Regions from separate parts of the Brenneria sp. L3-3C-1 genome, predicted to be linked through region 3. Evidence: riboswitches for the same ligand, from Rfam matches in the RefSeq annotation. Region 3 holds a riboswitch; each other region holds the start of a gene.
The links. Region 3 has a riboswitch for thiamine pyrophosphate ahead of thiM (hydroxyethylthiazole kinase). Riboswitches for the same ligand answer to the same signal wherever they lie in the genome.

Region 1 (2,266 bases), on a different contig from region 3:
ACATCGTATTCCCAGGCAATTTTGGTCAGTTCGCCCAGCGTATGCAGTTCGGCGAACTGCGCTTCATCGTTGGCGTCCTGAATGGAGCCGGGACGCAGGCCGTCGCCTAGCGATAACGCCACGTCATAGGCGGCGCAGATTTCACAGATTTCGCGAAAGTGTTCATACAGGAAGCTTTCTTTATGATGCGACAGGCACCACTTCGCCATGATCGAACCGCCGCGCGACACAATACCGGTCAGCCGTTTGGCGGTCATGGGCACATAGCGCAGCAGCACGCCGGCATGGATGGTGAAGTAATCCACGCCTTGTTCGGCCTGCTCCAGCAGGGTATCGCGGAACATTTCCCAGTTCAGGTTTTCCGCCACGCCGTTGACTTTTTCCAGCGCCTGATAGATGGGAACCGTACCAATCGGCACCGGGCTGTTGCGCAGGATCCACTCGCGGGTTTCGTGAATATAACGCCCGGTGGACAGGTCCATCACGGTGTCGGCGCCCCAACGGGTGGACCACACCAGTTTTTCCACTTCTTCTTCGATGGAGGAGGTGACGGCGGAGTTGCCGATATTGGCGTTAACCTTCACCAGAAAATTACGGCCGATAATCATCGGTTCGGATTCAGGGTGGTTAATGTTGGACGGAATAATGGCGCGCCCGGCCGCCACTTCCTGGCGTACAAACTCCGGGGTAATGTTTTGCGGCAGGTTAGCGCCAAAGCTTTGCCCCGGGTGTTGTTGACGCAACACTTCGCCACGGATGCGTTCGCGCCCCATATTCTCGCGGATGGCGATAAATTCCATTTCCGGCGTAACGATACCCTGACGGGCGTAATGCAACTGGGTCACGCGTTTTCCGGCCTTGGCGCGCAGGGGACGAGGCAAATGCTCGAATCGGAGGTGGTCGAGGCCGGCATCGGCCAGACGTTGTTGCGTGAAGTCGGAACTGACGCCGGGCAGCGCTTCTGTATCGTTCCGTTCGGCAATCCAACCTGCCCTTAACTTCGCCAGGCCGACTCGGACATCGGGTTGCGACGCCGGATCGCCGTAAGGCCCCGCCGTATCATAAACCGGAATGGGTTCGTTGGGTTCATATTGGGGGGTGTCCTTGCCGCCGCCGATTAAGGTCGGGCTGAGCTGAATTTCACGCATGGGAACACGGATATCCTCACGTGGTCCTTCGAGATAAATGCGTCGGGAGTTAGGGAAGGCCATTCCTTGTAAATTATCAATAAATTGCTGCGCGGCGGCACGCAGTTCACGACGGCCGGTTTTAGGGGCAATAGGAGATAATGGTTCTGTAGACATAGCAAGTTCCTGTGATGCGTAAAGGGAAAATTGCTTGTCTGGAGTTCGGAGGGAGTAATAACAAAATTGATGCCATGAAAGTTAACGCATAGACGATGTCCAGGTTTCATCAGGCACATTACTCTTGTTCCCTTCGCAGGTATTAACCCGATCAGGTTCCGCGGATCCCGAATTAACGGTCTCAGCCTGCGCATCGCCATTTCCGGTTAAAACCTGGAAAATGGCAACGCGCTAGGCACTCCGACAAGATAGCCCTAGAATTAATGGGCTGATTACAACGATGACACTGTATGACGACAATGCGAGTATGTCAAAGTCAGGAACGCCTATCTGTGAAAGTAAGCCGCCACCCGAACATTAAAACGATGACTTTACTGAGAATAAAAAACAGATTAATGATCAAAAATCAGCCGAATCACCTTGTCTTCCAGCGAGAAGCGTTCAGCCAGGGTTTCCCCAACGCTGGACAACGCCTGCTGGAATTCAATGCAGTTATCATGATCGATGGCGGCCGCCAGATGGCTGTCGTACGATGCCATAATCCGCTGGGTATTGTGGGTTAAGGCCTGCTCGCACTGGCTGAAAAATGCCTGCTTCTGTTCGCTGAGCTCTCCCGCTTCGCGCAGCATCCGTTCATAGACGTGGAAATGGCCGATCGACAGGTAATCGACCAGCTTTTGGCAAAAGTCATCCAACGCGTCTTCATCCAGCAGAGAGTGTGTTTCTTTATTGGGCTTGATGCCAACCAGCCGGTAGTAAGCAATCAGCAGTTGCTTACGCGCTTGTAGCCATTGGTCGATTAACGCATTATTGCCACCGACGAGTTCAGTCAGGCTTTGTAACTGATTTAGCATTGTTAGCTCCGTGAATGGTAAAAAATAACCGGAATTTATGAAAGTTATCTCATCACCCAGAATGGTAAAATGCCAGTGAAGTGACAGTGGGGCAATAGAAAGATATGG
Region 2 (2,266 bases), on a different contig from region 3:
AGCGTGCCGGCCATGATCCTGCCGCAGGAATGGCAAACCCTCCCCGATTTTGCCAGACGCCCCATCGGCACCGGCCCATACGCGGTGGTGTACAATAACAACAGTCAACTGAAGATAAGCGCCTTTGACGACTATTTCGGTTACCGGGCGCTGATTGATGAAGTCAATATCTGGGTACTCCCCGATGCCTCAGATGAGGTGCCGGTCTCGGTACAGCTCCAGTCGGATGACTCCGCCTATGACAAGCAGGAAAGCCGAATGGAAGAAGGCTGCTATTTTCTGCTGTTTGATCAGCGTTCTCCGCTCGCCGCTAAACCGGAAATTCGCCGCTGGCTCTGGCAAATCCTCAATCCTATCGCCTTGCTCAGCCGTGCCGGTACCCCTCATCAGCGAGACTGGTCACCCGCCTACAGCCTGCTGCCGCGCTGGCATCACCATCAGCAGGGCGAGCCGTTGCCGATGCCCCCGGGACTTAGGCAAATCACGCTGACGTTTTATCAGGAGCACCCCGAATACCAGATATTGAGTGACATCATGTCCAGACTGCTGGCGGAGCATGGCGTGAAACTGCATGTTCAAACCGTCAGCTACGAGTCTTGGTATCAGGGCGACGCCGAGAGCGATATCTGGCTCAGTAGCGCCAACTGCTACTTGCCGTTGGAGTTTTCGCTGTTCGCCATGCTGTACGAACTGCCGCTGCTGCAACACTGCCTGAGCGAAGATCTGCATTATGATGCTAGCCTGTGGCGCAGCAAAGCGCTGCCAATGGCGGAGTGGTGCGAAAAACTGGTCAGCAGCGGTCAGATGCACCCACTGCTGCATCATTGGCTGCAACTTCAGGGACAACGCAGTATGCGAGGTGTCCGCATGAACACTCTCGGCTGGTTTGACTTCAAATCCGCCTGGTTCGCGCCGCCGGAAAACTGAGAACCTTTCGCTACCCGCCGGAACGCTCTACAATAGGCCGTTCTCAACGGGGTGCGGAAAACGTTTGACGCGTTTTTTCGCTGAGAAAACACCCGTCGAACCTGATCCGGCTAATACCGGCGAAGGGATTTGAGAGTGTTCTCCGCTGACTCAAAGTCCTTTGCCACCCCATGATCCTCAGGAGTGCAAAGTGTTAAATACGTCATTATTAAAACATTCAGCCGCCATGCTGAAAAAAATCCTGCCTTGCCTGCTATTGGTGTCAATACCGGCGTTCGCCAAACCGGCACTTACGATCTATACCTACGACTCTTTCGCCTCTGAATGGGGACCCGGCCCGGTGATCAAAACCGCTTTTGAGAAAGAGTGTGAATGCGAACTGAACTTTGTGGCGCTGGAAGATGGCGCGTCATTGCTGAACCGCCTGCGTATGGAAGGGAAAAACAGCAAAGCGGATATCATTCTGGGGCTGGATAATAACCTGTTGCAGGCGGCGGAACAGACCGGGCTATTTACCCAACATCATATCGACACCACCGCGGCGGTAAATGTCCCCGGCGGCTGGAGCAATACGACGTTTGTTCCCTATGACTACGGCTATTTCGCATTTGTTTACAACCGGGAAAAGCTGAAGAATCCCCCCAAAAGCCTGCACGAACTGATCGACAGCACTGAGCCGTGGAAAGTGATCTATCAGGATCCGCGCACCAGTACCCCGGGCCTGGGTCTGCTGCTGTGGATGCAGCAAGTGTACGGCGAGCAGGCGCCCCAGGCGTGGCAGAAACTGGCGAAAAAAACCGTTACCGTCACGAAAGGCTGGAGTGAAGCCTATGGTTTGTTCCTGAAAGGCGAGGCCGATTTGGTGCTGAGCTACACCACCTCGCCGGCCTATCACCTCATTGAAGAGAAAAACGACCACTACGCCGCCGCAAACTTCAGCGAAGGGCATTACCTGCAAGTTGAGGTCGCCGGGCAACTTGCCGCCAGCAAAAACCCAGAACTGGCAAAACGTTTTATGCAGTTTATCCTGACCCCGACGTTCCAGCAGGCAATCCCCACCACCAACTGGATGTATCCGGTGATCAAGACCGATCTGCCGGCGGGCTTCGCCGCCCTTGCCGTACCGGAGAAAGCATTGCAATACAGCGCGCAACAGGTTGCAGAACAGCGGAATAACTGGATCCAGGCATGGCAACGCGCAGTCAGCCGCTGACTGCCGGAAGTCTGTGGCCGGGATTGCTGGCCACCGCGCTGTTAATTTCGGTGGCCGCGCTGGCTTTCGGCGCGCTGTGGCTACAGGCGCCGGAGAACCAGTGGCAAGCCTTATGGCATGACAGCT
Region 3 (2,266 bases):
ATCCAGTTGAGCCGTCACAAACGCCGGTTCAATCCGGTAGACCGACTGAACGCCCCGCGTATTTTGCGCCACCAGCGCGGTAATCACCGTAGTGCCGTAGGCTTCCAGCGCCGAGAACGTTTTCAGGTCGGCCTGAATTCCCGCCCCGCCGCTGGGATCGGTGCCGGCAATCGTTAACGCATTGATTCGCTTCATGCCAGATCCTCCGCGCGCAGATGATAGAGTTGGTCAAGAAACGCGGGGATAAAACTACCCGGCCCCTGAGACTGTCTTGATGCCTGTTCGCCCGCTCGCGACATCACACGGCAGGCCGTCGCCACATGCTGTAGCCGGTCGCCGTTCAGCGCGCAGAAAGCGGCAACCACGGCGGATAAGGCACAGCCGGTTCCCACCACGCGGGTCATGATGCTATCCCCGCCGCTAATCGCCCAGTCACGCTCACCATCCGTGACGTAGTCCACCTCGCCGGTGACCGCAACCACCGTAGCGATACGGCGCGCCAGCTCACGCGCCGCCGACAGCGCCGTAAACGAATCATTGGTGCTGTCCACGCCTCGCCCCTGCGTATTCAGCCCGGACAACGCCATAATTTCTGACGCATTACCGCGGATGGCCGCCGGTTTAAGCCGCAGCAGTTCACGGGCAAATTCAGTACGAAACGTCAGTCCGCCAACCGCAACCGGATCGAGCACCCACGGCGTCCCCGCCTGATTGGCGCTATTCACGGCCGCCAACATGGCCTTTGCGCGATCGCGCTCCAGCGTGCCGACGTTAATCAGCAGCGCATCGGCCAACGCGCTGAACTGTGCGGCTTCCGCGGGATCCACGACCATTGCCGGAGAGGCGCCTAACGCCAGTAAGACATTCGCCGTAAATGACTGTACGACATCGTTGGTCAGGCAGTGTACTAAAGGAGACGACACATAAAATTGCGTCAGCGACGCCGCCGCATGAGCAGCGGGTAAAGCGACAGGTTGAACGTTCATGATCCCCCCAACCGGCGAAGAAGACGGCAACCGGTCGGCGTACCGTGACTTCCCTCCGCTGGCATTATCCAGTTCAGGTAATACGGGTAATTTCTCAGCCCCAACGGGCACCCCGAGTCATTGATATCAAAATATTAACGCGCACAGACGGCACGGCCATCTGTCAGACACAGTATGTCCAACAAAGCGGGAAACAACAATCCATCCCCGGAGGCTTTTTTCGCCATCAGGCTGTTTTAGCCGCCCAGACAGGCAGCTACCTATCCACCGCTTCCCGCCAGAAACTAACAAATAACCGGGTAAATACCGGTAAAAAACAGGTGTACTCACCAGCGGGCAACCCCCCAATAAGTTTCTTAATCATTAAATTAATGTAAATGTTTTGGTTTCCCCCAGAAACAACAGGGTATTGTGATAGCGTTCACAGACTTTTAGAGATATTTGGAAGCATGAAAAAATCGGATCGTTTTTCGAATGTTCAAATAGCACTGCACTGGGGAGTATTTCTCCTGGTTATCGTCACCTATGCCACGATAGAGTTGCGTGGTCTGGCCCCGAGGGGATCGCTGGCCCGTCAGATTGTTATAGGCGCGCATTTCAGTTGCGGCTTTGCCATTTTGTTGTTGATGGTCGCCAGGCTGATTTATAAATTTACCCATCCGGCGCCAGCCATTGTGCCGCCGCCGGCCCTCTGGCAGCGTTACCTTGCCAACCTGTCACATTTTCTAATCTATGCGCTTTTTCTGGTCTTGCCGGTGCTGGGGTTATTATCACGCTATCTGCGCGGCAACGACTGGGCTATTTTTGGCATTGGTATGCCGGTCGCGTCGCCCGCCAATATCGAACTGGCGCGAAGCTTGATCGATCTTCACGAAACGCTGGCCCCGCTGGGATATTGGCTGATCGGATTACATGCGGCGGCAGCGTTGTTCCACCATTATTTCTTACGTGACAATACGTTGCTAAGAATGATGCCGGCCAAAAAAGATCGCTCCGCCACATAACCGTTTTGTTCGTCCGATATCCGCCAGGGCAACCTCGGCGGATACAAACCACGCCACTCGCTCCCTAATCCCGGAATGCAACCGCCGCCCCGACTACCGCTGGGTTTCCGCGATCTTTGCTTTCAATCCTTAACCGCGCGTTCTCCGTGTCTCCCCACCCACTCGTCCCGCCGTTATCAAAACGTCTTGACTTGATTGTCACAACATGATTTCTTTGAACCAATTTCAGATTGGAACGAACCAATGAATAAAACGTTAGAAAAAAAAGCGACAGAG

Region 1: linked by a shared signal. The riboswitch ahead of thiC (phosphomethylpyrimidine synthase ThiC) and the one ahead of thiM (hydroxyethylthiazole kinase) in region 3 are both predicted to bind thiamine pyrophosphate.
Region 2: linked by a shared signal. The riboswitch ahead of thiB (thiamine ABC transporter substrate binding subunit) and the one ahead of thiM (hydroxyethylthiazole kinase) in region 3 are both predicted to bind thiamine pyrophosphate.

Annotation. Positions count from the first base shown of each region.
Region 1 is NZ_JAEMHF010000018.1:7,892-10,157, reverse strand. Features, by position in the region: gene thiC (phosphomethylpyrimidine synthase ThiC) at 1-1,304, opposite strand, end outside; TPP riboswitch at 1,416-1,557, opposite strand; gene rsd (sigma D regulator) at 1,697-2,158, opposite strand; partial or broken gene nudC (NAD(+) diphosphatase) at 2,263-2,266, shown strand, end outside.
Region 2 is NZ_JAEMHF010000006.1:131,342-133,607, reverse strand. Features, by position in the region: gene sgrR (HTH-type transcriptional regulator SgrR) at 1-927, shown strand, start outside; TPP riboswitch at 965-1,073, shown strand; gene thiB (thiamine ABC transporter substrate binding subunit) at 1,154-2,140, shown strand; gene thiP (thiamine/thiamine pyrophosphate ABC transporter permease ThiP) at 2,116-2,266, shown strand, end outside.
Region 3 is NZ_JAEMHF010000015.1:17,303-19,568, reverse strand. Features, by position in the region: gene thiD (bifunctional hydroxymethylpyrimidine kinase/phosphomethylpyrimidine kinase) at 1-195, opposite strand, end outside; gene thiM (hydroxyethylthiazole kinase) at 192-986, opposite strand; TPP riboswitch at 1,020-1,111, opposite strand; gene cybB (cytochrome b561) at 1,436-1,990, shown strand; gene JG725_RS19300 (FadR/GntR family transcriptional regulator) at 2,234-2,266, shown strand, end outside.